3 regions of the Trichococcus shcherbakoviae genome follow, and region 1 is predicted to be linked to each of the others. Evidence: predicted binding sites of a transcription regulator. Region 1 holds the regulator's gene; each other region holds the start of a gene.
What was found. Region 1 encodes Rex, which represses fermentation and respiration genes when NADH is low (regulators of the CRP and FNR family bind a similar motif). Its sites were predicted from a motif close to TTGTGAANTANTTCACAA; they were not measured.

Region 2: the regulator Rex is predicted to act here: its motif matches at 8,800-8,817, upstream of adhE (bifunctional acetaldehyde-CoA/alcohol dehydrogenase).
Region 3: the regulator Rex is predicted to act here: its motif matches at 7,510-7,527, upstream of pflB (formate C-acetyltransferase).

What each region holds. Positions count from the first base shown of each region.
Region 1 is NZ_OY762653.1:2,085,162-2,096,039, forward strand. It holds gene tsaD (tRNA (adenosine(37)-N6)-threonylcarbamoyltransferase complex transferase subunit TsaD) at 1-228, shown strand, start outside; gene ACKPBX_RS10005 (HAD family hydrolase) at 284-940, opposite strand; gene ACKPBX_RS10010 (ABC-F family ATP-binding cassette domain-containing protein) at 1,049-3,004, opposite strand; gene ACKPBX_RS10015 (redox-sensing transcriptional repressor Rex) at 3,352-3,984, shown strand; gene ACKPBX_RS10020 (DUF4305 domain-containing protein) at 4,071-4,277, opposite strand; gene ACKPBX_RS10025 (CPBP family intramembrane glutamic endopeptidase) at 4,319-4,828, opposite strand; gene groES (co-chaperone GroES) at 5,189-5,473, shown strand; gene groL (chaperonin GroEL) at 5,502-7,115, shown strand; gene ACKPBX_RS10040 (metal-sensitive transcriptional regulator) at 7,626-7,907, shown strand; gene ACKPBX_RS10045 (MATE family efflux transporter) at 7,916-9,244, shown strand; gene ACKPBX_RS10050 (DeoR/GlpR family DNA-binding transcription regulator) at 9,503-10,252, shown strand; gene pfkB (1-phosphofructokinase) at 10,252-10,878, shown strand, end outside.
Region 2 is NZ_OY762653.1:2,823,316-2,834,193, reverse strand. It holds gene zwf (glucose-6-phosphate dehydrogenase) at 1-393, shown strand, start outside; gene ACKPBX_RS13405 (DHH family phosphoesterase) at 459-1,421, opposite strand; gene ACKPBX_RS13400 (DRTGG domain-containing protein) at 1,433-2,755, opposite strand; gene ACKPBX_RS13395 (ZIP family metal transporter) at 3,113-3,934, opposite strand; gene dinB (DNA polymerase IV) at 3,978-5,108, opposite strand; gene ACKPBX_RS13385 (metal-dependent transcriptional regulator) at 5,134-5,778, opposite strand; gene adhE (bifunctional acetaldehyde-CoA/alcohol dehydrogenase) at 5,998-8,601, opposite strand; gene ACKPBX_RS13375 (post-transcriptional regulator) at 9,226-9,507, opposite strand; gene yajC (preprotein translocase subunit YajC) at 9,542-9,889, opposite strand; gene tgt (tRNA guanosine(34) transglycosylase Tgt) at 9,967-10,878, opposite strand, start outside.
Region 3 is NZ_OY762653.1:57,298-68,175, reverse strand. It holds gene pulA (type I pullulanase) at 1-1,172, opposite strand, end outside; gene ACKPBX_RS00280 (magnesium transporter CorA family protein) at 1,313-2,266, opposite strand; gene ACKPBX_RS00275 (putative phosphoesterase) at 2,384-3,208, opposite strand; gene ACKPBX_RS00270 (manganese-dependent inorganic pyrophosphatase) at 3,298-4,227, opposite strand; gene pflA (pyruvate formate-lyase-activating protein) at 4,327-5,088, opposite strand; gene pflB (formate C-acetyltransferase) at 5,251-7,479, opposite strand; gene parC (DNA topoisomerase IV subunit A) at 7,780-10,245, opposite strand; gene parE (DNA topoisomerase IV subunit B) at 10,242-10,878, opposite strand, start outside.

The DNA of each region.
Region 1 (10,878 bases):
AAGCAGCTGCTGCTGGCTGGCGGAGTCGCCGCCAACAGAGGCTTACGTGAGGCTTTGTCCGCAAAAATGGCATTAGAGCTTCCGGAAGTCGAAGTCGTCATTCCACCATTGTCGCTTTGCGGGGACAATGCGGCGATGATCGGGGCTGCGGCCTACACCGAATACCGACAAAAACATTTTGCCGGATACAATCTGAATGCACATCCCGGATTGGTGTTGGGAGAATAAGAAAAAAGAGAACGCTGGCCGATTATGTCGACCAGCGTTCTCTTTTTTGTGCTTATTAATCGACCAGCGTTCTACAGTAATCAGCATCGAGATCCGAAAAATCGGTGACGATGACGGTCGCCAAGGATAGATCCTGCGGAGGGAACTCAAGATTGCGGAAACCGATGCATTTGCAGCCTGCCGCATGTGCAGAGGCAACCCCGTTTCGGGAGTCCTCTATGACGACGCAGTTTTCCGGATTGGCTTTCAGGTTTTCGGCAGCATTCAGGAAAATATCCGGCGCAGGCTTGGAGTGCGCAACGCTCTCTCCCGAAACGAAATAGCTGAAATATTTTTCGATGTCCAATGCTTTTACAGCCTTATGGATATCTGTCAACGGAGAGGAAGAGGCGATTGCCAATGGGACACCTGCTTCATGCAGACGCGCAATGAATGAGATCACACCAGGGATCGGTTGCAGGCCATCTTCTTCCATCAGGCGGTTTCGGATGACGTTCGCTCGCTCCACCAATTCTCCGACTGGGGCATCCAGATCGAATTCATTTTTCATTGTTTCCCACATATACTCATGCGTTGTTCCCTGATAGCGGAAATGGTACTCCAACTCGGTGTCCACTCCAAATTCCTTCAATAACATACTCTCTGATCGCAAAAAGAATGGTTCCGTATCGATGATGACACCATCCATATCAAATAAAACGGCTTCTAACATATGCTAACCTCCATATTATGCGTACTTGTTCCAGTGCATCTTAACAAAAGTTCCGGCATCCCTCAACTGAAACCGAAAGCGCGTGAGCCAAAACGGTTATCCGCTTCATTATTCACTCAGTTCCTCGAGCGCCATTGTCTGTTCTTCCCAATCCTGCATCAGTTCATCCTGCCGTGCCTGTAGGGCAAGCAATTGCTGGTTGAAATGTTGGACTTTTTCGTGATCACCGTAGACTTCCGGCTCGGTCAATTGCAGTTCGATGGCAGCGATGGCCCCCTCGACGGTCGCCAATTCATCCTCCAAAGCCTCCACTTGCCGGGCCAGTTTTCTTTCCAATTTCAGCTTTTCCTTGGAAGAAACATAATCCCCTTTGGCTTTCGAAAGAGGCTCAACGGCAGTGTTTGTTTCCGTGGCGTTTTCGGCCTGCTGCAGAGCTGCAAGAGCCGCTTCCTGCTGTTTCTTTTCAATATAGTAATCATAGTCCCCGAGGTACAATTTGCTGCCCTCAGCGGAGAGTTCGGCAATGCTTGTCGCAATCCGGTTGATGAAATAGCGGTCGTGGGAAACGAAAAGCAGGGTGCCATCATAATCGATCAAGGCATTTTCAAGCACTTCCTTACTGTCGATGTCCAAATGGTTTGTGGGTTCATCGAGGACGAGGAAGTTCTTTTGATCCAATGCCAGCTTGCAGAGTGAAAGTCTTGCCTTCTCGCCACCGCTCAATGCCGGAATCGTTTTTTCGACATCGGCACCGGAGAACAGGAAGCTCCCCAGAATACTGCGCACATCTTTTTCATTCAGCGTAGGATGAAGATCCCAGATTTCGGCGAGAACGCTCTTATTTTTGGAAAGGTTGCCTAATTCTTGGTCATAATAACCGAGATCCACGTTGGCGCCGAGCTGGACTCTGCCTTTCAAAAGCGGAATCTCGGAAATGATCGACTTCAGCAAAGTGGACTTGCCAATCCCATTCGGCCCGACGATTGCGATCGCTTGTTGTTTGCGGATATCAAGATTGATCGGGTCAGCCAAGACCGTATCGGCATAGCCGACAGCCCCGTTTTCAAGGGTCAAGACGACGTTTCCGCTCTCTTTTGCAATCTCGAAGGAGAAGCGGGCGGAACGTTCATCACCTTTCGGTTTGTCCATCCGGTCCATTTTCTCAAGACGTTTGCGGCGGCTTTGTGCCATCTTGGTAGTGGAAGCGCGCGCCAGGTTACGGGCGACGTAATCTTCCAATTTGGAGATTTCATCCTGTTGCTTCTCGTAAGCCTTCACTTCCTGCTCCAAGCGGGCGGCTTTCTCGGTCAGATAATAGGAGTAGTTGCCTTTGTAGTGCTGGATCTTGTGGCGGCTGATTTCATAGACTTCAGTGGCGACTTTATCCAGAAAATACCGGTCATGGGAAACGATCAAGAGCGAGCCGTTGTAACCAATCAGATAATTTTCAAGCCAAGCCAACGTGTCGATGTCCAGATGGTTGGTGGGCTCATCCAAAATGAGCAGGTCGTTCTTTTCAAGCAGGATTTTGGCCAAGGCGAGCCTTGTTTTCTGGCCGCCGGACAATTGGGAAATCGGGCGATCGTAATCTTCTTCGTAGAACTGGAATCCGTGCAACACCGAACGGATCTCTGATTCATAGCCGTAAGCGTTCTTTTCATGCAGGGTGTGCTGAAGATGGTCATAGCGTTCCAAAGCTTTTTGATAGGCTTCTTCATCCTCGAGCAGGTCCGGATCCCCCAAAGCGAAAGCGGCTTGCTCAGCCTCTTTGGTTAATCGGATAAGCGGCGCGAAAATGGTCAACATTTCTTGCCAAATCGTATTCGAGGAATCGACCGCGCTATGCTGATCCAAGTAGCCGATCGTAACTTCCTTGCTCTTGGAAACAGAACCGGCGTCCGTCGTTTCGATGCCTGCCAAGATCTTCAGCAGGGTTGATTTCCCTGCTCCGTTTCGGCCGACGAGAGCGATACGCGAATGGTCCTGGACTGTAATTTGAATATTATCGAATAAGACGCTCGCCCCAAAAAGGCGCGCCAAATTTTGTCCTTGTAGTAAAATCATATGTAGTGTCCTCTTTCTAAGCAAATGCTGGCATTTATCCTTTTCATTTTATCACAGCAAACACTGATTCGATAGGGACAAGCAGAGTTATTGCTATATTCACGTATTTGTGCATGTGAAATTTATTGATGACCCCGCTTACAATTAGTATTGTATTTCACATATTGTTCAAAAAAGGCTTCACAATCAAGTCCGGTTTCGAACAAATTAGTAGATTTTTCACAATCAGATGATATAATAGTCAATATGAAATGAAAGCTTAAGTATGTGAACATACTTTTTAAAGTTTGTGCATTCTGACAAACAATATGAGGTACGAAATGAACGAGGAAAGAAGAGGAGAAAAAATGTCGACGAATGATATTCCAAAAGCCACGGCAAGGAGGTTGCCGATTTACCACCGCTATTTGCGCTTTTTGCATAACGCCGGTAAAAAACGTGTTTCATCCACTGAATTGAGCGAAGCAGTAAAAGTGGACAGTGCTACTATCCGTAGGGATTTCTCATATTTTGGCGCGCTGGGTAAAAGAGGGTACGGTTATGATGTCGAGTACTTGTTGGATTTCTTCAGCAAAACCTTGAACCAGGACCGTCTGACGAATGTGGCTTTGATAGGTGTGGGTAATTTGGGACATGCCTTGTTGAACTACAACTTCCATGTCAGTAATAATGTGCGCATCAGTGCCGCATTTGATGTCAATGAAGGCATCGTCGGCAAAATCCTTAGCGGTGTGCCGGTTTACCCGATGACGGATATGGTTGAGCAATTGCGCATCCAACAGATTGATGTAGCCATTTTGACAGTTCCCCAAGAAGTGGCGCAGGATGCCACTAATCGATTGACCGAAGCGGGCGTTCGCGGCATCATGAACTTTACCCCGATTCGTCTTTCCGTTCCGGATAATGTCCGCGTTCAAAATGTGGACTTGACGAATGAATTGCAGACGTTGATCTATTTCTTGGACAATGATATCGGCTGAGCAAAGTCGGCAGCTGATGATAAGAAAATAAAAAAAGAAGGGGTCTAAGTCTCAAAATAAAATGAGACGGCCTCTTCTTTTTTTTCCTAGTTTTTATCGATGCTGTCTTTGATTTTCAAGTAGGCGTTGAACATGCGTACGCCTTTCACAACATCACTTGTTGCGAACAGCACGCTTATGATGGCCATGAATCCCCACCCTGCAGTATTCACTGCGTCGACTGCCAGCGAAATGAAGAGGATTGCGAAAACAAAACGGATGATTACTTGAATTAATAGATTTTTTAAAGTCATGTTATTCCTTTCTTTTTCCTAAATAGCGGACTTCACGTGCCTTACGAAATGAGTTGGGAGAGAATCGGCAAAGCGGATACGGCATTCATCAACGCATGCGCAATCATCGGAGTGGCTATGTTTCTTGTTCTGTAATAAAGGAAAGAAAACCATAGTCCCAGAGAGCCATAAACCAAATAGTGCCCATCATTATGCGCAATCGCAAAAAGCAAAGCACTGATAGTGGCTGCGCCGACGATCCCGATTGCATCAACCAGATGTGTGACAATCGCTTTACGGAATACAAATTCCTCCATCACAGGTGCAAAGATGATAATGTTAAAAATAAAGAATGGATAGCGGTTTGTCAAGTCCAGCAATACTTCCGTATTTTCGGAAATTACGGGCATCTTGAACAAAAGATACTCCACGTTCATCGCGACGATCTGAATCAGGATAGCTCCCAAGAAGCCAAAGATTCCGATTGCGAGCGTTTTTCCGATTGGGGCGGCTGGTTGCTCTGTAAGGCTGTTTTGTGGTGTCCATTTTTTTCTGCTATTCCATGCTACCATAAGGACAGTCCCTAGGAAAGCGAAGAATAGCGAGAGATTCATAGCCGCTGCGATACGATCCGCTTCCGGAATGAAAAAAAGTATAACGACCGGCAGAAGCTGAGAAGCGAGATAGATGAGAATGATCTGTATGGCTAACGTTGACCTGGAACGTATTTTTTTATTCATATAATAGTACCTTTCTGAGAGAACTGACGTCTTACGCTTGATAAACAGTATAGCATAATAGCGTAAAAAAATAGAATCAGAAAAAATCGGCTTCCCTCTTGCAAATTAATTGGAGATTGATTAATATAGAAATGTAACTTAGCACTCTGAGTTGATGAGTGCTAAAATGAACTTATTTTTGGAGGGATCATCTTGTTAAAACCATTAGGAAACCGTGTTATTGTAGAAGTTGCCAAAGAAGAGGAAAAATCTGTAGGCGGCATCGTTTTACCGTCGTCCGCTAAAGAAAAATCCCAAACCGGTACCGTTATTGCTGTAGGAGCAGGCCGCGTGACGGATAACGGCGTAACCATCGAAATGACCGTAAAGGCGGGGGATACTGTCCTTTTCGAAAAGTATGCAGGCACAGAAGTCAAATATGCAGGCACAGAATACTTAGTGATCAAAGAAAGCGACATCGTAGCAATCCTGGACTAAAAATAAAATTCATGAGGTGAATCGATAAATGGCAAAAGACATTAAATTTTCAGAAGACGCAAGAGCAGCAATGCTTCGTGGTGTGGATATCTTAGCAGATACCGTAAAAGTGACATTAGGACCTAAAGGCCGCAACGTTGTTTTAGAAAAAGCGTACGGTTCTCCATTGATCACGAATGACGGCGTGACAATCGCCAAAGAAATCGAATTGGAAGACCGTTTCGAAAATATGGGAGCGAAATTGGTTTCCGAAGTTGCTTCCAAAACAAACGACATTGCTGGTGATGGTACAACGACTGCCACTGTTTTGACACAAGCGATCGTTCGTGAAGGTTTGAAGAACGTTACAGCAGGCGCAAATCCGGTAGGTATCCGTCGCGGTATCGAATTGGCTACTCAAGCAGCCGTAAAAGGCTTGGCAGAAATTTCCCAAACCGTAAATTCAAAAGAGTCGATCGCACAGGTAGCTGCTGTATCGTCCGGATCGAAAGAAATCGGCGAATTGATTGCGGAAGCGATGGAGAAAGTCGGCAACGACGGAGTCATCACGATCGAAGAATCAAAAGGGATCGAAACCGAGTTGGATGTTGTTGAAGGGATGCAATTCGACCGCGGTTACCTATCGCAATACATGGTCACCAACAACGACAAAATGGAAGCAGAATTGGAAGCACCTTATATCCTGATCACGGATCGTAAATTGTCCAATATCCAAGACATCTTGCCTTTATTGGAACAAATCCTGCAACAAGGTCGCCCATTGTTGATCGTTGCTGATGATGTTGACGGCGAAGCGTTGCCTACATTAGTATTGAACAAATTGCGCGGAACATTCAATGTAGCGGCAGTCAAAGCACCTGGTTTCGGTGACCGCCGTAAAGAAATGCTGCAGGACATCGCAATCCTGACAGGCGGTACAGTCATCGCTGAAGACTTAGGCTTGGAATTGAAGGATGCTTCCGTAGAACATTTGGGTCGTGCAGGCAAAGTTGTCGTAACCAAAGACTCCACAACAATCGTTGAAGGAGCTGGTGAAAAAGCAGCCATCGAACAACGTGTAGCGGTCATCCGTGCGCAATCAGCAGAAACAACTTCAGAGTTTGACCGTGAGAAATTGCAGGAACGCCTTGCGAAATTATCCGGTGGCGTCGGTGTCATCAAAGTCGGAGCGGCTACAGAAACTGAATTGAGAGAACGCAAACTGCGTATCGAAGATGCTTTGAACGCAACGCGTGCTGCTGTTGAAGAAGGTATCGTATCCGGTGGGGGTACAGCCTTGATCAACGTTCAAAAATGCGTCGAAGCATTGGAACTGACTGGCGACGAAGCGACAGGTGCACGCATCGTGGCACGATCGTTAGAAGAGCCAGTGAGACAAATCGCTGAAAATGCAGGAAAAGAAGGCTCCGTTGTAGCCGATAAGATCAAGGGCCTTGAAGTTGGCATGGGTTATAACGCCGCAACCGATGAATGGGTAAACATGATCGAAGCAGGAATCGTCGATCCTACAAAAGTGACACGTTCCGCTTTGCAAAATGCAGCCAGCGTTGCTGCCTTGATCCTATCGACAGAAGCAATCGTAGCCGACCATCCAGCACCAGCAACACCCCCATCAATGGACCCAGGCATGGGCATGATGTAATCAGGATACGATGAATCCCGCTCTAGAAATCGAGCACTAAGAGGAAATACCCACCACGACCCGGGTTTGGTCGAGGTGGGTATTTCAGCTTAGGCGGAGATTTCTGGGATTCAGAGTTCAACTAAAACAGTGTGTGATGAATCCTGAGCTCAGAGTTTGAGCACTAACGAGGTTCAGGACCAAACAGCCCGGTTTTGGCTGAGTGGGCATGAACAGCGTTAGGCACTCAAACGTCACAGTGCGACGTTTGAGGTCTTTAGCCTTTTTAGTACCAAGACTACTGATGCACCATCTGTTAAGGATTCAGAACCGTTCTATAAAGGATATGGAAGCACTAAGCTCCACAAACAAAAGGACCGAATGGCCAGAAATGGTTATCCGGTCCTTTTTTGTTTGATTTTTTTTCAAATCCAACTGCTGCCGAAGTGGTGTTGACTCCTGATGAATTTTTTTATATAATTTTACATGCCCTATGGGGGCATATCCTATATAAACAAGAGGTGCAATTTTATGTCTCATTCACAGGAACACAGAACGGATAGTCTCGTTAAACGTTTGAATCGGATCGAAGGACAAGTAGCGGGAATCAAAAAAATGATCCTCGAAGAAAAAGAATATGCTGATGTCATCATCCAATTGAATTCGACTCGATCAGCCATCCAGAAAATCAGTCATATCCTTTTGGAGGCCCAAACAGAGCATGCTCTGATGCATGTCAGTGAAGGTGCTGACTTGGATGAAGAAATGAAGAAACTGCAAAAAGTGATTTCGCAGTACAATAAAATGAATTAGGTGATAATATGGAAGAAAGCACTGGAAAGAAAATTCTGAATTTGGCAATTCCTGCAACTATCGAAAACCTGCTGCAGACGCTGGTAGGCTTCGTTGATACGCTGCTGATAGCCAAAATCGGGCTTATGGCCGTTACGGCAGTAGGCGTTGCCAATACGATCCTGAATGTGTATTTGGCGATATTCATAGCATTAGGGGTCGGAACGTCTTCCCTGATAGCCCAAAAACTAGGGGCGAAGGATAGGGAAGGTGCTGTCCGAATTGCAGAACAGTCAACATTTTCCACAGTGATCATCGGTTTGCTGTTTGGGTTACTGACGCTCGCTTTTGGAAAACCACTTTTGGGTCTGATGGGTGCAGATGATCAAGTGATGGCTTATTCCACTGCATTTTTCTACATTGTGGGTGGCAATTCAGTCTTTTTGGCGGTCATGACCATTTTTGGAAGCATTCTGCGGGCAGCCGGAAATACAAAGTCCCCCATGCAGGTCAGTGTAATCGTAAACGTTTTGAATGTGGGGTTGGACTACATTCTGATTTTTGGTATCGGCCCGATTCCGGCGCTTGGCGTTGTCGGGACTGCGATAGGCACAACGGTTGCAAGGATGTTGGGATGCCTGCTGTTGTACAAACAGATAAAGAAATCCCCTGTTTCATTCGAGCTGAAATCCATTTTTGTAAAAAGTGATTATGCGCCATTAGTGAGGCTTTCAATTCCAGCAGCGCTTGAAAGGTTGGTCATGCGGGTGGGGCAAGTAGTCTATTTTGGATTGATCGTTGCAATCGGCGCAAAAACTTTTGCGGCGCATTCTATCGCGGGAAATATCGAAAGCTTTGTGTATATGCCGGCGTACGGGTTGGCCACTGCTGCCACCACTCTCGTCGGGAACAGTACAGGTGCATTGGATTTCAAGGAGGCAAAACGTGTCGCCATCCTATCGGCAGCATTTGGCGTACTCATCATGAGTTTCTTGGGGATCATTCTGTTTGTGGGTTCTCCTTATTTTGCCGAACTGTTCACCTCGGACGCTGAGGCAATCGATCAAATCGTGACAGCACTGAGAATAGATGCATTCAACCAACCAGGACTTGCGATCAGCCTAATCACGACAGGCTCCCTGCAAGGTATGGGCGATACAAAATCGCCATTGTACAGTACAGCTTTTGGGATGTGGTGTTTGCGCATAATCGGTGTGATCCTTTTGGGAAGAGTGTTGGGTTGGGGAATTGCCGGCGTTTGGATTTCGATTGGGATTGATCTTTACGTACGCTCGCTGTTTTTGGCCTATAGATTCAGGAAAAACATATCCGACCGCAGCAGGGCATCCACTGAATAATCAAAAGTAACCATTGAAGTCGTCAAAATCATCCACAGAAAATCAAATGCAGCCCTCATTTTTACCGGAAATGAGGGCTGCATTTATTTTTTTAGCGAAATGAACGTATAATCATGCAATTTAATAATGAAAACTTATAGCGAAAATTTCAGAACATCCCCTTCTGGATGGTTTTGAATGAAAGTTAATGTTTTTGAAGGAAAATGATTGCTTTATTCCCGTGTAGGTGGTATATTTTTGTTCGAGAGGTGATAGAAAGTGCTTACAGAAGAACGGCATAAAATCATTCTAGACACTTTAGCCAAAGACAATATCGTAAAACTGCAGGACCTTGTCGATCAGACGGGAAGTTCTGAATCCACTATCAGACGGGATTTAAGCACTCTTGAAGAGGCTGGTTTCCTGATTCGTGTCCATGGCGGAGCAAAGAGAAACTATAGTGTTTCCGCTGAAGACAGGATGGAAGATAAAACGTCCAAAAACGTTCAGGATAAACAACGGATTGCTGAAAAAGCAGCTCAACTGGTGAGCGATCAAGACATCATCTTTTTGGATGCCGGATCGACTACCTACGAAATGATTCCCTTCCTGAAAGGCAAGAGCATCCTCGTCGTCACAAATGGCGTCCCACATGCCAGTTTATTATCGGATATGCAAATCGAGACGATCCTTATCGGCGGCAAAATCAAGATGGAGACAAAAGCAGTCATCGGACCAGTCAGCCAAATGCAAATGAGGAATTACCGTTTCAGCAAAGCTTTTCTTGGCATCAACGGCATCGACAATCAATATGGCTTCACGACGCCGGATACCGAAGAAGCGGCCATCAAGCGGATAGCCATTGAAAATGCAGCACAAAGCTATGTCGTAGCGGATGCTTCGAAGTTCAAACAAGTCAGTTTTGTGAAGGTCTGCGACATTGAGGATTGCGGCATCATCAGCTACAATGTCCCGTCGGAAATCAAACGTAACCTGAAAGACAGTACAACTATTTGGGAGGCTGAATAATGATATATACAGTAACATTAAATCCATCCATCGATTACATCGTCCATTTGCCCGCTATCGAGTTGGGTGAAGTGAATCGTATCCAACAGGATTTCAAACTGCCGGGTGGCAAAGGCATCAACGTTTCCCGCATCCTGAATGAACTGGAAGTGGAAAACACCGCTTTAGGTTTCCTTGGAGGGTTCACCGGAAAATACATCGAAGACTGGTTGGAAGCAGAAAACAGCAAAACACACTTTACGCATGTGGATGAAGCGACCCGCATCAATGTCAAAATCAAGTCAGGGATGGAGACGGAAATGAACGGCCCGGGCCCGAATATCGAGCCTGCAGTCGCCGAAGAATTCCTGAAACAATTCGATGCGCTTGATCCGGAAAACGACATCGTAGTCTTGGCTGGAAGCAAACCGACAAGTCTGCCGGAAGATTATTATCAGACCATCATCCACAGACTGACGGAAAAAGGCGTACCGTTCCTGATCGATACGACCGGGGAAGAATTAAAAAATGCGTTGCCTTACCATCCTTTATTGGTAAAACCGAACCACCACGAATTGGCGGAATTGTTCGATACTACTTTCGAAACGGATGAGGATATCCTGCCTTACGGGAAGAAGCTGCTTGAA
Region 2 (10,878 bases), 740 kb from region 1:
ATCCATGTTTCGCCGCTGGAAGGCTTCTCCTTACGTCTGAACGCCAAACGCGTCGGTCAAGGTACCGAGATGAAGAACATCCGTATGCACCACATCTACGATGAGGAGACGCAGGCAAACAGCCCTGAAGCTTATGAACGACTCTTATTGGATTGCCTGAACGGCGATCCGACAAACTTTTCCCACTGGGATGAAGTCGCACAGTCTTGGCACTTCGTTGATGAGATCCGCAAAGTTTGGGATGCCCAAGAAGATTGCACGGATACCCTTTTCGCGTATGAGAGCCACTCGATGGGACCAAGAGAAAGTGACGCTTTGCTTGAGCAGGACGAATTCAGCTGGACTGAATTCAACTGGAGTCAAAGTTATAAAGAAAAACAGGAAAACGAATAAACTAAAGGCCGGACAAAAGCGAAACGACGCTTTTGTCCGGCCTTTTTTGGTTCCCGTCTGCTACATCAATGCGTATTCTGCCATTCGATCGCCAATTCTTCCAATTCCAAAATGATGTCGTTTATTTCCGATTCATCCTTAGCGTTCGCTCCGCTCGCAAGCGGGTGGCCGCCTCCGCCATGCCGTTTGGCGACTTCATTGATGATCGGGCCTTTTGAGCGCAATCGGCAACGATAGGTACCGTTCGGTTGCTCCACAAAAATTCCCCAGCATAAAACGCCCTCTACTGTACCCGGCAAAGGGACAACCGGTGCGGTGTCGCTGTCGACGGCACCAAATTTCCCAAGGATTTCTTGGGAGAGGATGATGCTGGCAACCCCGACGTCATTGATTGTCAAACTCTGCAGGACGAACCCTGATAAATTGGCCGTTTTCAAAGAATTTGTGTTCATCATTTGACTGATATCCGACGCGGAAAAATCAAACTGCATCAATTTCGAGGCTACTGCCATTGTCACTGCCGTAGTCGCCGGATAGAGGAATCTGCCTGTATCACCGACGATGCCGGCATACAACAGACGCGCTGCTGCAGCGTTCATCGGCAGCGTACCTTCAGTTGAAAAGGAAATTTTGGCGATGATTTCGCTGCTGCTGCTGGAGTGCGTCTCCACAAGGCAGATATCTCCGTAGGGGTCTTCATTCGGATGGTGATCGATTTTGATCAGATACTCACCTTTGACAAAACGTTTGTCGCTGACTCTTGGCTGATTCGCAGTGTCCGTGACAATCACCAAGGCACCTTCATAGGCCTCATCCGGAATGCTGTCCATGCTGCCGAGGTAGGAAAGGCTGTCTTCATTTTCGCCTACAACGTATACTTTTTTCTCAGGATAAGCTTGCCTGATCAGGCTGGCAAGACCGTTCTGCGAACCCAATGCATCTGGATCCGGTCGTAGGTGCCGGTGGATGATGATGGTGGAATACACTTGAATTTTATTGACTATTTCTGCATAAATCGGACTTCCCACTTGCTGACCTCCTAGGATTTTTCCATCAGTTGGCAAATGACGATTGCTTTGCTGACCAGTGAATTTTCTAAATAGACTTCGACATCCAATTTGGATGATCTTCTGCCCAATTCCAATATTTTTGAACGTATCTCAATGACACTGTCTATTTGGATCATCTTCAATTGATAGATGTCCATTTGTTCAATGACAGCATTCCGTTTCTGCAACGTATACAAGATTTTTTTGGTTGTGCTCGCCAACACCTCGCTCAGCACTCCGAACGATACAGTCCCCAGACTGTTCGTCATTTGGGGTGTGATCCTGAAGCGATAAGCGGGCAGGCTGTCTCCTTCTTCAGCGTTGGTCAACGATAGGTTTTCTACAACTTGGTCCTCGATCGTGTTGCCGACTTGCGGCTGACGCTGCGCCAGCTGCATGGCCTTCATGACATCCTGTCGCGAAATGATGCCGAGCAGCTGCAGGTTATCTTTAACCACTGGCATCACTTCCAAGCCATCCCAGATCATCCGGTGCGCCACGCTCGCTACACTCATGTGCGTTTTCGCGACTATCGGGTCCCGGGTCATTACCCGCTCAAGCGAAAGCGTATCTGCTTTACCAAGGATGTCCTTCGCCGTGATGATGCCCACTAGACGCATATTATGATTGACGATCGGGAAACGCGAGTGGGTGCTTTCGGTGTTGAGGTTGCGGTATTGGAACACAGTGTCGTCCAACGAGAGGAATTTTGTCTCATCAATCGGGGTGTAGATGTCCTCCACCAGCATAATTTCCTTTTTGATCAGTTGGTCCGTCATGGCACGGTTGATCATTGTCGCTACGGTAAACGTGTCATAGGTCGTTCGTAGTATCGGCATTTCGACCTGATCAGCCAAATGGACGATGCTCTCATCCGTATCGAATCCCCCCGTAATCAGGACCGCTGCACCTTTCTCCAATGCGAATTCTTGGATATCATTCCGGTTACCGACGATCATAAGTGACCCGGGTGATATGTATCGCTCCATCGCTTCGCGTTGCATCGCGCCGATGATGAATTTGCTCAAGGTCTTGTCCAAGCCTTTCTTGCCGCCCAAAATATCCCCATCGATGATTTTGCAGATCTGGCCAAAAGTCAGCGTTTCGATGTTCTCTTTCGACTTGCGTTCGATCCGAATGGTGCCTACACGCTCGATGGTTGAAACCAATCCGATATTTTCGGCATCCTTGATGGCGCGGTAAGCCGTCCCTTCAGACATGTTCAAATTCTTGGCTATCGTACGGACGGAAAGCTTTTCCCCGACCGGCAGCGTTTCGATATATTGAATGATTTGCTCGTGTTTCGTTGCCATAGTGTACTCCCTTGCTTTCTCTATTGTAATGAAATGAAATCTCCAGGTTGCATGATGAGTCAGATGCCATCATCCAGTGGGTACAGAAAATCATTCGGATCCTGGTTGATCAACGGAAACGTGTTGTAGTGGATTGGAACTGCAGTACGGTCCCGCTGCTCCAACGCATAAGCAGTATTGCCCGTGAAAAGATATCCTCATGCGGTTCCTCACCTTTCTCTGTGACAAAAAACTGTGTTATTCAGTGTTCATCGTATCATGAAACAGATTATTAGTACAACTGAAATGAACGATATTATTTTGTTATGCACACATAAAAAGGCCTTCTGTGCGGAAGGCCTTTTTACGGATTATTCATCATCCTAAAGCGACGTCAAGGATCATCATGACTGTGAAGCCGACCATAAGTCCCATCGTGGCAATATCGCTGTTTCCGTTCGTTTGCGACTCCGGTATCAGTTCCTCGACAACAACAAAGATCATCGCACCGGCAGCGAACGCGAGTGCGTATGGCAAAATCGCGCTCATCGATATGACGGCAGCTGCCCCGATGACTGCCGCAATCGGCTCAACGATGGCAGAAAGCTGGCCGTAATTGAAGGCCTTCATCCTGCTGTTTCCATCAGCCCGGATCGGCATTGACAAGGCCGATCCTTCAGGTATGTTCTGGATGCCGATACCGATTGCCAAACCAATGGCACTCAATAGTGTATTATCTTCGGATATGCCGGCTGCGACCGCTCCAAAACCGACTCCGACTGCCAAGCCTTCAGGAATGTTATGGATCGTGATCGCAAGGAACAACAACAGATTGCGGGAAGCTTGGGTCTGCGGACCTTCCCGGTGTTCCATCGGTTCACCCAAGTGCAGATGGGGGACGATTCTATCCGTCATGCGCAGGAACACGCCACCCAGCAAAAAACCGATCGCCGCCGGAACCCATGACAAGCCACCGTAGCCGCTCTCTTCGGCATGGGAAATGGATGGAGCCAACAATGACCAGAACGATGCGGCTATCATGACCCCGGCAGCAAAGCCGCTCATGACGTCAAGGACTTTGCGGTTGACCGATTTGAAGAAAAACACAAATGAGGCACCTACGATGGTACAACCCCAAGTGAATAATCCCGCTATGAACGCTTGCATAATTGGATTTAATTGACCGAATGACTCTAACATGATTTTTATCTCCCCTTTGTGATGAAATGATGAATGATTTCTGTTACAGATGCGTCGTGTCCCATAATGGCAATTGAATGTTCTCGTAGTGGATCGGGTCGAGCTGGGTTACGGTTATCCCCAATAAACGCACGTGCCGTTCTATCGTACCGTGGTCCAACCACAGTTCCCAGGCATGACGGAAAATATCCTCCGCTTGGGAAAAATGATCGATACGGGTTTTCCTTCTGGTTATCGTATCGAAATCAGCGTAGCGGATCTTCAACACAATCGACCGCCCGTGCAATTTGTTGTTATGCAGCGCTACTTGGACAGCCAGAGCGATTTGTTTCAGTTCCAACCTGACCTGTTCCTCATCAGTCAAAAACAGGGTAAAGGTGTGTTCTTTCCCGATCGATTTCCTTTCCCGTTCAGGCTCCACAGGTCGGTTATCGATGCCTCTGACCCGTTGATAGAGGATATATCCGTGCTTCCCGAATTGTGAAAGCAATTCAGATTGATCAAAAAGATAGAGATCGTCTCCGGAATGGATGCCCAACAGTTTCATCTTTTCGACTGTCTTCTTGCCGACGCCATAAAACTTTTCGATAGGCAGTTCGCGCAGAAAGCGGGCTGCATCATTTGGCGTGATCACAGTCATGCCAGCCGGTTTCCGGAAGTCGGAAGCAATTTTAGCGATGAATTTATTGTAGGAAACACCTGCCGAGCAAGTCAGACCCGTTTCCTGCCAGACTTCCCTTTGGATGTTCCTGGCAATCACTGTCGCACTGGACAGATTCCGCTTGTTCTTTGTGACATCGAGATAGGCTTCATCCAGAGACAAAGGTTCTATCAAATCGGTGTAGCGCGCGAATATTCCCCTGATCTGTTGGGAAACAATCTTGTAATGGCTCATCCGCGGAGGAATGAAGATGGCTTCCGGGCAGAGTTCAAATGCTTTTTGCGCACTCATCGCCGAATGGATCCCGAATTTCCTGGCGGCATAATTGGCTGTAGTCACGACCCCTTTGCGACCGGTATCTCTCGGATGATTCGCAATGACGATCGGTTTGCCGCGATGTTCCGGATGGTCCCTTTCTTCGATTGAAGCGTAGAAGGCATCCATATACACATGGATGATCTTTCTGCTTTTATCATTTTCGGGTTCCTTAAAGGTCAAGATCCCAATCTGCATACTGTTCTCCTTGCTTTGCACTGATTCATTGAACGTGAATTTTACTTGCCGCTTTGAAGCTGATTTGGTAAGACTGATGATTCTGGGCCTCAAAGGTATATGGGCCTTCGTACGGCTCCACATTTGTCAACAGATAAGGGACGCTTAACTTTACGCCCTTGTTGAGCAGATACGCCAGAAATTCCTGATCGTCATCAACTTCCCTGATGATGAAGCGGCTGCCGACTTCCAACTCTATCAAAGGTTTGCTCTCATAAACTTCGATCCGACCCTCTTTGTCGGGTATCACGCCCCCATGTGGATCATACTTAGGAAAACCTAAATAGGCATCCAAGCTATCGATCAAGCGATCCGATGAGACATGCTCCAACAATTCCGCCTCGTCATGCACTTCGTCCCAGTTGAAATCCAATTTTTCCGATAGGAATACTTCCCAAAGTCGATGTTTGCGGATCAGCTTGTTTGCAATCACTTGACCTTTGTCGGTAATCTGCACTCCTTGGTATGGGATATGGCTGATAAAGCCATCCTTAAGCAACTTGACGGACATTTCGGTTACAGAAGCGGCGGATACGGATAAAGCCTGCCCAATCTGCTTATTATTGACAAGCTGTTTGTCTCCACCCAACTCCATGATTACTTTCAGATAATCCTCTTTGTGCGGCGTCATGCGCTCCCTCCTCTTTTAGGTTAACCTAAACTATATTTTATATTATACGACAAATCCACTTGATTACAAGCCTAAAAACCACAATATTCCGTTCACTGTCACTATATAACCCACTTCTGCAATGGGAAAAGAGGGTTGGCGACAAATTGGCATAAACCTAAAATGATTTTCGAACAACAAAAAAGCCGGGAGCATGTCCCGGCTTTTCCTTATCTACTATTAACCTTTGTAGGCTGCGTAGATGATTTCTTTCAATTCTGAGATTAATGGTTGTTTAGGGTTAGCTGTTGTACATTGATCTTCGAATGCCAATTCAGCCAAGCGGTCTGCATCGCGTTCAAGCATTTCATCAGTGATGCCTTGATCGCGGAAGTTCATCTTGATGCCAATATCTTGACCTAATTTAGTGATTTCAGTAGCCAAAGCTTCGACCAATTCAGCAGTCGTGTTGCCTTTGAATCCTAGGTAGCGAGCGATTTCAGCGTAGTCTTCGTCTGCACGGAAGTACTCGTATTTAGCCCACAACGCATGTTTTTGCGGATCGATTGCATTGTAGCGGATGATATGCGGTAACAGGATAGCGTTCGTACGGCCGTGGATCAGATCCCATTGTCCGCCGATTTTGTGTGCGATCGAGTGGGAAATACCCAGGAACGCATTCGCGAAGGCCATACCAGCCATAGTAGAAGCATTGTGCATTTTCTCGCGAGACTCTTGATCGCCGTAGTTGTATGAGTTTCTAAGGTTTTCGAATACCAGTTTGATGGCTTGTAAGCTCAAACCTTTAGTGTAGTCGTTTGCCAATACGGAAACAAAAGATTCGATGGCATGCGTTAATACGTCCATACCAGTATCTGCAGTTACAGATTTAGGAACACTGTATACGAATTGTGGATCCACGATGGCAATATCCGGAGTCAATGCGTAATCAGCCAATGGGTACTTGATGTGTGTTTCGCTGTCTGTGATAACCGCGAATGGCGTTACTTCCGAACCAGTACCTGATGTAGTAGGGATGCAGACAAGTTTCGCTTTTTCCATGTCCTTGATCTTGTAAGTACGTTTGCGGATATCCAAGAATTTTTGTTTAGCGCCGAAGAAGTCGCTTTCTGGGTGCTCATAGAACAACCACATCGCTTTGGCAGCATCCATTGGAGAACCTCCGCCGATTGCGATGATTGTATCCGGTTTGAAGTCGCGCATTTTTTCAGTACCACGGTTTACAGTGTTTGTTGTCGGGTTAGGTTCAACATCTGAGAAGATTGCGTAAGATACTTTGTTGTTGCGTTGTTTCAATTGTTCGATGACTACATCCACATAGCCGAATTTGACCATGCCGTCGTCGCAGACGATGAAGACTCTTTCGACATCTTTCATGTCACGTAAGTATCTAACTGAATTTTCTTCGAAGTAAACCTTCTCTGGCAATTTAATCCACTGCATGTTATTTCTCCTTTTAGCAACAGTTTTCACGTTCAATAAATCTAATGCAGAAACGTTATGAGAAACTGAGTTTCTGCCGTAAGATCCGCAACCCAAAGTTAATGAAGCGATATTATTGTTGTACAAGTCACCGATACCAGCTTGAGAAGATGGAGAGTTGATAAGAACGCGGCAAGCTTTCATTTCTTTTCCGAATTGCTCAATCAAATCATTGCGGCGAGTATGCAGTGAAGCCGAGTGACCTAAGCCACCCAAATCAAGCATTTGTTTGCATAGTTGGAAACCATGCTCTGCGCTGTCTGATTTCATCATAGCCAATACTGGAGATAATTTTTCTCTTGACATTGGGTATTCTGCTCCGACGCCCGGTAATTCAGCGATCAACATTTTAGTGTTTGCAGGAACGTTCAATCCAGCCAATTCAGCGATTTTACGAGCGTGCATGCCGACAACATTCGGTCTCACGCCAGTTTTGGCATCATTCATCACGACGTCTTCCAATTGTTGAATTTCTTCAGGTTTAGCGAAGTATACATTGTGCAATTGGAATTCTTTTTTGACTTCATCATAGATTTCGCTGTCGACGATTGCAGCTTGTTCTGAAGCACAGATCATACCGTTGTCGAACGTTTTTGAAACGATGATGTCGTTTACAGCACGTTTGATGTTTGCTGATTTTTCGATGTAAGCCGGAACGTTACCAGGACCAACTCCCAATGCTGGTTTACCAGTAGAATAAGCAGCTTTAACCATTGCAGCTCCACCAGTAGCCAATACGACAGCAACTTCTGGATGGTTGATCAATTCAGCTGTTTTTTCCATTGATACGCCTTCTACCCATTGGATACAGTCAGCAGGTGCGCCTGCTTTGATGGCAGCATCGTAAACAACTTTTGCAGTTGCAGCCGAACATTTTTCTGCGCTTGGGTGGAAAGAGAAGATGATCGGGTTTCTTGTTTTCATACAGATCATTGCTTTGAAGATTGTTGTCGAAGTTGGGTTGGTTGTTGGGATGATACCGGCAACAACGCCTACAGGAGCGGCAACCTTCATGATTTGATCAACTTTATTGTCTTCGATGATTCCGACTGTTTTATTTTTTCTGATTGAATGCCAAATGTTTTCAGCGGCATACATGTTTTTGATACATTTATCTTCATAAACGCCTCGACCTGTTTCTTCAACTGCCATTTTTGCAAGTGGCATATGTTGCTCCATTGCAGCTAATGCCATTTCGTGGACGATGTGGTCGACTTGTTCTTGGGTATAATCTTCAAATAGAGTCAAAGCTTTTTGGGCTTTTCCAGTGTAGTTGCTGATTTCTTCTTTTGCAGTCATCATGGGTTTTTTCTCCTCTAAAACTACTTTTTCTTTACTCATGTGAGATCCTCCTAAAAATGTATGTTATCCTTTTCACATGCTTATTATATTTCATGGGATTTCGTTTGTAAAGCGGATAAATGTGATATTCTTCACTTATTTTCCATACAGGCCCTGTAAGCGTGTTCAGAATAGGTTTTTATCTCTACTTGTTTTCACAAATAGTTAATGGAAACATTCTATTTCCCAACCTTTTGATTGTGAAATTATTATCATTGTTCGGAATATATGCTGAAAAAAGTTTTTTTGGAATTATTTTTATTACGGAAAAATACATGGTCGTTTAACGTCCCTGTCCTGTCGATATCTGCAATCTCGAGGCAACCAACCCGAATAAATCCGCTTACTAATAGTAGAACCCCCCTTTTTTTTGTATTTAGCGATTCATATTCAAGCGATAAAATAATTCCGCTTGATTTTCAGGGCTAAAATCGTCCCGCTTCGGTGGAGTCATCAAAAAGCGATCGACTCACAAGGATATTATACGAAAATATGTTTGCTTTTCCAAATCGTACGTTAGTATTTAACTTCTATCAATGAATCAAGATCAATAATGAATGTCATAAAGTCAGCTGCAAAAAAAGCGCAATACTCTGAAGTATTGCGCTTTTTGCGTGTAACTATTTACAGGAAGTCATCAAAATTGATTTCATCCAATGAAGAGACCTTGTAGACTTGCGCTTCCAAAGCAACAAAGTCGAAATAGTGGTTTACCGTCGTCTTCATGATATCCCGGATCTGTTGGTAATAATGCGGAGGGACAGTATGCTTCCAAGAAAATTCCTTGAAATAGCGATAGATATCGTCGACTTGGATGTTATCGTAGCCCAGTTGATTGAACTCAGTTGCTTTTAGTTTGAACCAAGGCTTCAATTGATCATATTGTTTCTCTGATATATTCGACAATCGCCGTCCCTCCTTTCCGATGAATCAAATCGCTTTACTCTTCGCTTTTGTTCTCTTGTTCTTGCTCTGATTCGGTTGCTGAATAATCTTCGACAATCGCATCATCAGTTGTGATTGTGGCAACCTTTGAAATACGTGAAATAGAGCGTTTTTCAAAAGTCAAGAAGATCCCTTCGCAATCCAATACAACTGTGTTATCAGCGGAATTGACTTCTTCGACAATTCCGTGCAGGCCGCCGATGGTCACCACTTTATCCCCTGGCTTGATTTGACTCAGCATATCTTGCGTTTTTTTCGCTTGTTTCTTTTGTGGTCTGATCAGGATGAAATACATTACGCCGAACAACACCCCATAAAAGGCAATCATGATTACTGTATCCATACATTTTCCTCCATCTGTGTATTATTTTTATCTATAATCCACTTTACCAAACTTTAAGATAGACTACTACCCAAAACCTAAAACTTCTTCGGATTTTCAACATTGAAGCCATACTCTTCCACGAATGCTTCCCTGAATTCCAACAGATTGTCATCCATGATGGCTTGGCGCACATTTTTCATCAGGTTTATCAAGAAATGGAGATTATGATACGAAGTCAAGCGCAAGCCAAATGTTTCATCAGCTTTGATTAAATGACGGATGTACGCACGTGTATAATTTTTGCATGTGTAGCAATCGCATTTTTCATCCAACGGACGGAAATCCCGTTCATATTTCGCATTTTTGATGACCAAACGACCGCTGCTTGTCATACAAGTGCCGTTCCGCGCTATACGGGTAGGCAAGACGCAGTCGAACATATCGATTCCGCGGATGACTCCGTCGATCAAGGAATCCGGTGCCCCTACGCCCATCAGATACCTTGGTTTGTTCTCGGGCATGACTGGCGTCAGATAATCAAGCACACCATTCATCTCTTCTTTCGTTTCACCGACCGAAAGTCCACCGATCGAATAGCCTGGAAAATCCAAGGAAATCAATTCTTTGGCGCTCTGCAGCCTTAAATCCTTGTAGCCTGCTCCTTGGATGATACCGAACAAGCCTTGTTGATTGGGCTTTTTGTGGGCTTCAAGGCCACGCTCTGCCCATCTTGTCGTTCTTTCGACCGATGCTTTGATGTAATCATAGCTTTCGCTATAAGGAGGGCATTCATCAAAACTCATGATGATGTCGGCACCCAATTGATTTTCGATATGGATCGCTTTTTCCGGTGACAGGAACATTTTCGAACCGTTCAGATGATTCCGGAAATGTACGCCAGCCTCGGTGATCTGTCTGTTCTGGCTTAATGAGAAGACCTGGAAGCCGCCTGAATCGGTCAAAATCCCTCTGTCCCAATTCATGAATTTATGTAGGCCTCCTGCCTC
Region 3 (10,878 bases), 900 kb from region 1:
ATTTCCCATCCTTCTCCGATGATGATAATGGATGGATCGACCTTATCCAGCGCTTCACGGATCTTGTTCATCGTGACTGAGTCATGTATGCCCATCAGATCGAAGCGGAAACCATCGAGCTGGTATTCTTTTGCCCAATATTTGATGCTATCGATGATGTATTTGCGCATCATATGTCTTTCTGAAGCCGTGTCGTTGCCCACACCTGTGCCGTTCGCAAGCGATCCGTCCGCATTGTAGCGGTAAAAATAGCCCGGTACTGTCCTTTCCAGCGCTTGATCTTTCGGGTCGTAGACATGGTTATAGACCACATCCATTATCACCCTCAACCCGTTCGCATGCAGGGTTCGAATCATTTCCTTCAATTCCTTGATCCTATTGAATGGGTCAAAGGGATTGCTGGAATAGGAACCTTCAGGCACATTATAGTTCAGCGGATCGTAGCCCCAATTGTATTGCGGTTCCGTCAGATTCGCCTCATCGACTGTTGCATAATCGAACATCGGCAAAATCTGGACATGGGTGATGCCCAAATCGATCAAGTAATCCAGACCCGTACTTATCCCACTGGCGTTTTTCGTATTTTTTTCTGTCAAACCAAGGTATTTCCCTTTGTATATTATCCCGCTCGTTTCGGATATTGAGAAATCCCGGATGTGCAGTTCATAGATGATTGCTTCTTCCGGGAGTCCGAAGGCAGGCAGCCGTCCCCCCCAACCATCAGGATTCGTTCTGGTCAAATCCGTAATAACCGATTTTGTGCCATTTACCGTCGTTGCTCGGGCATAGGGATCAACTGTGATCGTTTCACGGTTATTCAGGAAAAGAATTTTATAGACATAGATGGTTCCATGATGATCCCCGGGTAGGTAAGCTTCAAAAATACCCTTGGGTTTCTGTACCATGGCTACTTTTTGGGAAGGCTTTTTGATGAACTCATCTGTGTACGTCCAAACTTCCACGGATTTTGCTGTCGGTGTCCAAACCCTCAATAGCGTGCCTTCATTTTCGTATAGCGCTCCCAGTTCGCCATCAAAAGAAAAGTAGTTGTCAAAATCATTCGACCGGACGAACAGAAACATTTCCTTGTCGATTGTTTCCTTGTCCCTTTTATCGCTGAAGAGTTTTTCCAAATCATAGCTCTCCAACCAACTCTGGAAATCCTCCATCATCTTGTTTCACCTCCCTCCTATAGTATACCAACCATGGATGGGTTCCCATACTCAAAAGGGATGCCAAAAAGCGTAATCGGCTGAAATAATTGCCGATTACGCTTCATTGTGATGTCGCCTACATCTATTCAAACACCCTGTCAGAAGTAATCTTTCTTTTTCAACCAGTAAACCGTCAAAAAGCAGATGACGATAGTGATCAGACTGGTGATGCCGAACGCCCACGGATGATTTTCGAAGGGCAGATCGACATTCATGCCCCAGAACCCTGCCATGATGGTCGGGATAGTCAGGACGATGGTGATAGAAGTCAAAACTTTCATGATATTGTTCAAGTTATTTGTAATCACGCTAGAAAATACTTCGCTCAACTGATCGATCATCTTGCTTGATTCAGTGACCATCACTTCGGCTTGATTTGAGATATCCGTGATATCACGCAGCAACTCTTGACTCTGCACATCATCCCCTAATACAGCTTCATGGATGGACTCTGTTATCAAAGGATGATTTTTGTTGATGGATGTCTCAAAATAAACCAAGCTCTTGTGTAAGGCAATCAGCTTATAAAAGTATTCGTTATGGGTTGCACTGATTATCTGAATCTGCAGGTCTTCGATGATGCCATCGATTTCTCTCAGATGACGAATGAAACTCCTTGTCAATTCCCATAATATGTATAAGATGATGTGATGCTGGGTTGTTGCTGGCTCGTTTTTGAAAGACTCATTATTCATGATATGCGTCAAAAAAGAAGGCGTCTCTTTGCAGACTGTTATCAATGTATCATTGACTCTTATGATCGACAAGGGATACGTATGGTACTCCGTGTATTTTTCCTGTACCGATCGCATTTTGGGGAAGAGGACGATCAGAAGATTAATATCCTCCCCTGCACCATTCTGAACTTTCTCTTGCCGAGGAATCTCATATTCGTCCAGCGAATCCAAAATATAGTCCTTCGGGATGCCGAAAAGAGCTACCATATCCTCAACGTCTTCGTTGCTCGGATTCTCCACATGAATCCAATCCGCCGCTTTCCAATCCTTCGTCTGCGTGTATACCCCTTTATCCGACAAGTCGAATGCTCTCATTGAAATCCACCTCCAAGCTGCTTTATCTGAATGTACTTGCCTTCAAGATAAGCATAACTTATTTTTGCCAAAAGGAAAGCAATAACCCTCTCCAGAAAGGCAGGAGAAAGCTGCCAATTACACGTCAACCATGATTTCTTCCATAGTATAGGCCATTTCGATGTACGGGTCCTCCGTATACCAATGCCGTGCACTGCCGAGGCAGGCACAATAGAAAGTTGTATCATTCTCCTGCAGTATTTTCCGGAAGTGAACATGGCCCATGATGCTGTGCGTAATCTTGTAGCGGTCATACAATTGCATATAGCTTTTGCTGCCGAGGAAAGCATTGTAGTAATCGTATACCTTGTGCGGGAGTGGGATTACAAATTGCGGATGCGTCACAACATGTGTCATCATGATGATTTTCCGGTCGCTGACTTCCTTCAGATCGCTTTCCAGTTCCTCCTGCATGGCTGCTGCAACCGCGCGATCATCTTTCTGCCAATGCACATACCGGCGGTCATTCCAACCGCCGACTTTCAGCTTTTTCTTGGAAAACTCTTCTATAGTATAGCGGTCACTGGCGAACCCATAATCATACCACCCCGGATTCCCCACCACTGCCCATTTATCCCCGATCAGAAATGGATTTCCGACAAGATTCTCATCCCGCTCCTTGAACAACTGATAGATTCGGTCGGTATCCTCTTCATGGTTGCGTATGGACCAAAAGTCATGGTTTCCGGGTACGAATTGGATTTTCGAAACATTATGGTCTCGCATGCGATCCAAGAAAGCAAAGGTATCGTGGTAATCGGAAGAGACGTCCCCCGCCAACAATAGCAAGTCGATTTCTTGGTTGTAGAGCAACTCCGCCAAGAGATGGTCATACGTTTGTCCAGGCGCCAGCCTTTTCGCATTCGAGTCGATATGCAGGTCCGACAACACCCCAATTTTCACGTCCTCAACCCCTTTCTTTGCTTACTGTTTGAAAAAAGCGGAGCTGCATATCAGATTAACTGAGTTGCAGCCCCGCCCTTTTTAAGTGATTATTTAGAGAATGCTTCCGTCAATGGCGGAACTACTTGTTTTTTGCGTGAAACAACGCCAGGCAGCAGGGCAACGTTGTCAGTCAATGAGATGCCGAATGCGGCCTCTACAGTGTCCAAATGCGAACCTACAGCCAACAAAGCTGAATCGCTTTCGATGATGTTTGTGATGACCAACAGGAAGACATCATACCTTTGAGTGTCGTTTTCAGCTTCCATAGCGGCAACAAGCTCAACCTGTCTGTTCAGGACATCCTGAACGTCTACAGTGTTCACTTGTGCGATGCGCACGTTTTTATCGCCCATCGGGAATGATTTTGCATCTAAAGTCAACAATTCCGCGATCGACTTGTCGTCCAAATTCGTTCCGGCTTTCAGCATCGCCAGGCCATACTCCTGCAAAGAAACACCGGCGATTTCAGTCAAGGCTGTTGCTGCTGCTTCATCTTCCGGCGTGCAAGTCGGAGATTTGAACAATAACGTATCGGAAATGATTGCAGAAAGCATCAAGCCAGCGATATCGGCTGGAATCGCGATGTTCTTTTCTTTGTACATTTTATAAAGGATCGTGTTTGTGCAACCAACAGGCTCTGCACGATAATACAACGGGTTGGCCGTTTCGAAGTTCGCGATGCGGTGGTGATCCACGACGGCATATACCTCAACATCTTTGATGTCGCTGACGCTTTGTTGGGCTTCATTATGGTCGACCAATGCAACCGTATCTGTTTCGTTTGCCGCAGTCTCGATGACGCGCGGAGCCTCTGTTTTGAATTGATTCAGAGCATAGGCTGTTTCTTCACTCGGCAGGCCAAGCGCCACAGCTTCCGCTTCGATTCCGTTTTGATTCAAATAGTAGGCGTATGCGATTGCAGATGTGATCGCATCCGTATCCGGATTTTGGTGCCCAAAAACTAACAGTTTGTTCATACAATTCACTCTCTCTTCCATTTTCTAATTTTATCATAATAAAAAAGGAAGAAAAGAGCAATGGCAATTCTCTTTTCTTCCTTGAAAAATAGTATTATTTTATAGATCCAAATAACCTTTGTAGTCTTCCGTATGCAGCAGCTTTCTGGCATTTTCGACGCGCTCGGCTGTAGGAGGATCAATCCCCTCCAATTGATAAGGGATTCCTAATGTTTGCCACTTATAGACGCCCATTTTATGGTAAGGCAGAATTTCCACTTTGACAATGTTTTTCAATGTTTTCAGGAAAGCATCCAGACGGATCAAGAAATCATCATAGTCTGTCCGCTCAGGGATCAGCACATGACGGACCCAAATCGGTTTATTGATTTCCGACAAATATTTCGCCAATTCGATGATACTTTCGTTCGGCCACATCGTCAATTCTTTGTGCTTCTGGCTGTCGATGTGCTTGATGTCCAGCAGGATCAAATCTGTCACAGCCAACAGTTTGTTGAATTGGCTGAAGAAAGGCTCGTCATAAGTGAACGGCAGGCCGCAGGTGTCCAAAGTCGTATGCACGCCCTGGGCTTTGGCTTTCGTGAACAATTCGATCAAAAAATCGATCTGCAGCAACGGTTCGCCGCCACTGACGGTGATGCCGCCTTTTTGCCCCCAGAATGGCTTGTATTGCAAGGCCATGTTCAGCAATTCATCGCTTGTCATCTCATTGCCGCCACCGATGTTCCAAGTGTCCGGGTTATGGCAGAATTGGCAACGCATGCGGCAGCCTTGCATAAATATAATAAAACGGATTCCTGGTCCATCAACGGAACCAAAACTCTCTGTTGAATGCACAAATCCTTTTAAAGGTTCAGTCATTTCAAAAACTCCTCTGTCGTTTATTTCTTAACTTCATTGTATATCGCGTAAGGAATATTTCCTATCAAAAAGAGCGAACTTTCGCTCCCTTTGATAGAAAACGGATGAATCAAATGATCCATCCGTTTAAATTTATACGATTAGTATGCAGGTTGAAGCAAATTACATCATTTCGTGCATTGTACGGTTGATAACGTCCATTTGTTGTTCGCGAGTCAACTTGATGAAGTTAACAGCGTATCCGGAAACACGGATTGTCAATTGTGGGTAGTTTTCTGGGTGATCCATAGCGTCAAGCAATGTTTCACGGTTGAATACGTTGACGTTCAAGTGGTGGCCGCCTTTAGCGATGTATCCGTCCAACATTGATGAAAGATTATCTTTTTGAACTTCTTCTTCACGTCCCAAAGCTTTAGGGATGATTGAGAATGTATTTGAGATACCATCCAATGAATATTTGTAAGGGATCTTAGCTACTGAAGACAAACTTGCCAAAGCGCCGTGAGTATCTCTTCCGTGCATTGGGTTAGCACCAGGTGCGAATGGTTCGCCGGCTTTACGTCCGTCTGGCGTGCTACCAGTTTTCTTGCCGTAAACCACGTTTGAAGTGATTGTAAGGACAGAAGTTGTAGGGATAGAGTTGCGGTATGTTTGGTGTTTCTTAACTTTGCCCATGTATTGTTTCAACAAGTCGATACCGATTTGGTCAGCACGATCATCATTGTTACCATATTTAGGGAAGTCGCCTTCGATTTCGAAGTCAACAGCAATGCCGTTTTCGTCGCGGATCGGTTTAACTTTAGCGTATTTGATAGCTGAAAGTGAATCGATTGTAACTGAGAATCCAGCCACACCAGTTGCCAATGTGCGGACAACGTTTGTATCATGCAAAGCCATTTCCAATGATTCGTATGAATATTTGTCATGCATGTAGTGGATAACGTTCAATGTATTCACATACAAAGCTACGATCCAGTCCATCATTACATCGAATTTTTCAGAAACTTCAGCGTAATCAAGGTATTCTGAAGTGATTGGTTGCAATTTAGGTCCTACTTGTTTTTTCTTCGTTTCGTCAATCCCGCCGTTGATTGCATAAAGCAATGTTTTAGCCAAGTTAGCACGAGCTCCGAAGAATTGCATTTGTTTCCCGATTCTCATCGCGGATACGCAGCAAGCGATTCCGTAGTCATCGCCCCACTCAAGGCTCATCATGTCATCATTTTCGTATTGGATAGCGCTTGTTTCGATGGACATTTTAGCACAGTATTTCTTGAATCCTTCAGGCAATCTAGTTGACCAAAGAACTGTCAAGTTAGGTTCTGGAGCTGCTCCTAAGTTTGTCAATGTGTTCAAGAAACGGAAGCTTGATTTTGTGACCATTGAGCGGCCATCATGTGCCATACCAGCGATTGATTCAGTAACCCATTGTGGATCTCCTGAGTACAATTCTTGGTATTCTGGCGTACGTGCAAATTTGATCATACGCAATTTCATTACGAAGTGGTCAACGATTTCTTGTGCTGTTTCTTCAGTCAATGTTCCGTTTTCAAGATCGCGTTGGATATAGATATCCAAGAAAGTTGAAGTACGGCCTAATGACATTGCTGCACCATTTTGTTGTTTAACAGCAGCCAAGTAACCGAAGTATAACCATTGGAAAGCTTCTTGAGCGTTTGTAGCTGGTTTTGAAATATCGAAACCGTAGATGTTTCCTAATTCTTTCAATTCTTTCAAAGCACGGTATTGTTCGCTGAATTCTTCTCTCAAACGGATGATTTCTTCAGTCATCGTGCCGTCGCCGATTTTAGCGAATTCATTTAATTTGTCTTGCATCAAGAAGTCCACACCGTATAAAGCTACACGACGGTAGTCGCCGATGATGCGGCCGCGGCCGTATGCATCAGGTAAGCCAGTGATGACGCCGGTTGTTCTTGCTGCACGCATTTCTGGAGTGTAAGCGTCAAATACGCCTTGGTTATGTGTTTTTCTGTAATCGCGGAAAATCATTGAAACTTCTGGATCAACTTTGTAGCCTGCTTCTTCACAAGCCTGTTCGCTCATGCGGATACCGCCGAAAGGCATCAAGCTGCGTTTAAGTGGTTTTTCAGTTTGGAAACCAACGATTTGCTCTTTTTCTTTGTTCAGGTAGCCTGCTGCATGGGATGTGATGGAAGATACAACTTTTGTATCCATGTCCAATACGCCGCCAGCTTCTCTTTCTTGCTTAGTAAGATCCATAACTTGATCCCATAATTGAGTAGTAGTTTCAGTAGGACCAGCCAAGAAGCTTTCGTCGCCTGTGTATTCAGAGAAGTTGTTGATGATGAAGTCTCTTACGTCGACTTCTTCTTTCCAAGTCTTTCCTTTAAACCCTTGCCATTGTTCCATTATATATTCCTCCTATAAGGTGCTTTCACATTGTGATATGTGTAACAGGTTTCTACATGAATATTATAACACGTACAGAAGAAAGTGCAACAACTATCAATCTTTTTTTTGAACTTTTTGTAAACTTTTCGAAAACATTTTATAAACGTTGATACGACAACGTTTATAAAATCAAATTATCGAATATCGCTTCCGTTTAGTTAGTGAAACCTTTATTTTGTCAAAAAAACTGTTTCAAATAAAAACGGAAACTGTATTATTACACAGTTTCCGTTTTGGCTTTTTGTTTATAACAGTTAATTAGAAAATTCTAATTTGTGAAAAATCAAACTCTTTCTCGATGTCCGATACTTCACCATCCGTCTTCTCGTTGATTGCGAAGCTGCCGTTGGAATACCTTGGACTGAATGGTATTTCTTTGCTTTCCGCCACAATACTGGTACCAGCTGTGGTGCGGATTGCATAACGATTAGGCAACGATAGATCGCAATCCATGAAGATGATGCGGTGCGGCTTGGCCTTCAATTCCTTCAGAAGCATCAATCCCCGTTTCGCGCGGCCCAAAATCGGGACTTCTCCGGATTTGAATTTTTTGATGTTCCCTCTTTGCGTGACCACCAGGACCGGGAATTCCTCATCCCCTTCTTTAAAGGCAGCACCCCCGACCACAACGTCTCCGTCCTTCAGGTTAATGGACTTGACTCCGCTGGCACGGGTTCCGATGATGCCTACCTCATTCACGGCGTAACGCAGGCTGAATCCGAAATGCGTCACAAGGAGCACATCATAGTTTTGTTGATCCTCCAAGCGTTGGATGGAAACAATCAAATCCGTTTCGCTCTTCAGCTTCATGGCGACTGCTTTCTTGTTTCTGTAGCCCCGGAAAGTCCGGAAGTCGCTCATCAACGTCTGTTTGATGTAGCCTTCTTTTGACACGAAAAGGATTGTCCCGGTCGGTTCACTGTTGTTCGGGAGAATCTCTACGCTGATGATCTTTTCCTCCGGAGCGAAAGGAATGTTCTGCGAAATATGATGCCCCGTATCTTTCCATTTCAATTCCGGCAACTCATGTACCGGGAAATGCAGGTAGTCACCCTTGCTGGTGAACATCACAATCGCATCCAGAGTCGATGCTTTGCCGACAAAAAGTGGCTTATCCCCATCGCGCAAGCCGATTTCTGCGATTGTCGAGGCTCCAAAAGAACGCAGGCTGGTGCGCTTGTAGTAGCCCTCTTTCGTGATCACGACAACGACTTCCTCTACAGGCACGAGAACTTCTGTATCGATTTTGATTTCTTCGATTTCATGCTGGATCGTAGTCCGGCGAAGATTCGCGTATTGTTTTTTGACTGAGGCAAGTTCTGTCTTCATCACAGCGTACAATGTTTTTTCCTGCTTCAGAATTTCGTGGTAGGTTGCAATCTGCTCATTCAGCTCCAACTTTTCATTCTGCAGGGCTGTGATGTCCGTATTGGATAGCCGGTAAAGCTGCAGAGAAACAATGGCTTCCGCCTGCGGTTCCGAAAAAGCATACTGCTTCATCAGATTCTGTTTTGAGTCCTTTTTGTCTTTACTTTCACGGATCAACTGGATGACTTCATCGAGAATCGAAATGACTCGGATCAATGCATCCACGATATGCAGCCGCGTCTCGGCCTTCTTCAGGCTGTAATTCGTCCGGCGGGTGATGACGATTTTCTGGTGTCGGATATATGCTTTCAATATTTGGTGCAAGCCGACCTGCATCGGACGGCGCTCGTCGATCGCGACCATATTGAAGTTATAGTTCACTTGCAGATCCGTATTTTTAAGCAGATAGTTGAGGATCCCCTCTGCATTCGCTTCTTTTTTCAATTCGACGACGATCTGCAGCCCTGTACGGTCCGATTCATCCCGCACTTCGGCGATCCCTTCGATTTTGCGATTGATGCGGATTTCGTCCATCCGCTTCACAAGCGTCGCTTTGTTGACGTCATAAGGTATTTCCGAAATGACGATCTGCTGTTTGCCTCCGCGGATGCTCTCTATGGAAGTGCGCGAGCGAACGACAACTTTACCTTTGCCGGTCCGGTAAGCGTCTTTCAGGCCATCCAAGCCCTGTATGATCGCGCCGGTTGGGAAATCGGGGCCTTTCACATATTTCATGAGTGCTTTGAGCTCCGCCTCAGGGTGATCGATCAGATGCAAGGTCGCATCGATGACTTCACCCAGATTATGCGGCGGGATATCGGTCGCGTAACCGGCGGAAATGCCGGTGGCGCCGTTCACCAGAAGATTCGGGTAGCGAGCCGGCAACACGGTCGGTTCCTGGTCTGTGTCATCGAAGTTCAGCACAAAGTCAACTGTTTCCTTGTCGATGTCGCGCAACAGTTCAGCGGAAATTTTTGACAATCGGGCCTCGGTGTACCGCATCGCTGCGGCTGAGTCCCCATCCATGCTCCCGTTATTGCCGTGCATTTCGACCAATACTTCCCGCATCTTCCAATCCTGGCTCAACCGGACCATCGCTTCATAGACACTGGAATCGCCATGCGGATGGTAATTACCGATTACATTCCCGACGGTTTTTGCCGATTTGCGGAAGCCTTTGTCCGAAGTGTTCCCGGCAACATCCATCGCGTACAGGATCCGCCTTTGGACAGGCTTCAGTCCGTCGCGGATATCAGGCAAAGCACGCTCCTGGATGATGTACTTCGAGTATCGCCCGAAGCGGTCCCCCATTACGTTTTCAAGCATCAGCTCTTTAATTTCCAGATTATCCACTATAGTTCACCACTTTCAAAATCTAACGAAATTTGCTCCATGTCACGAGCGGTCTGCTGATCCGAAAATTCCTTCTTCACTTTCTCCTGCAGATGCGCCTCCCCACTATCGGACGCCGGTGCAATGTCTTCCTCAAGAATGCTCTTATTGTCGGACATCGAAAACTCGACATGCTTCTCGATCCATTTTCTTCGCGGTTCGACTTTGTTCCCCATCAGTGTCGTGACCCGGCGCTCCGCTTGGGCCTTGTCATCGATCAGCACCCGGATCAACGTCCTGGTTTCAGGATCCATCGTGGTATCCCACAGCTGATCCGCGTTCATTTCCCCGAGTCCTTTATAACGTTGCAGGATATAGCCCTTGCCGATGATGTCGATTTTTTCCTGCAGTTCCTTTTCGGTCCATGCGTACTGGATTTTTTCGTTCTTGCCGAAACCCTTGGATACTTTGTAAAGGGGAGGCTGCGCCAGATAGATTTTTCCGGCTTCCAACAATGGCTTCATGTAACGGTAAAAGAAAGTCAGCAACAAGATCTGAATATGCGCACCATCCGTGTCCGCATCGGTCATGATGATGATTTTGTCATAATTGCAATCCTTAATGTCGAAATCCGCCCCGACCCCTGCCCCGACTGTG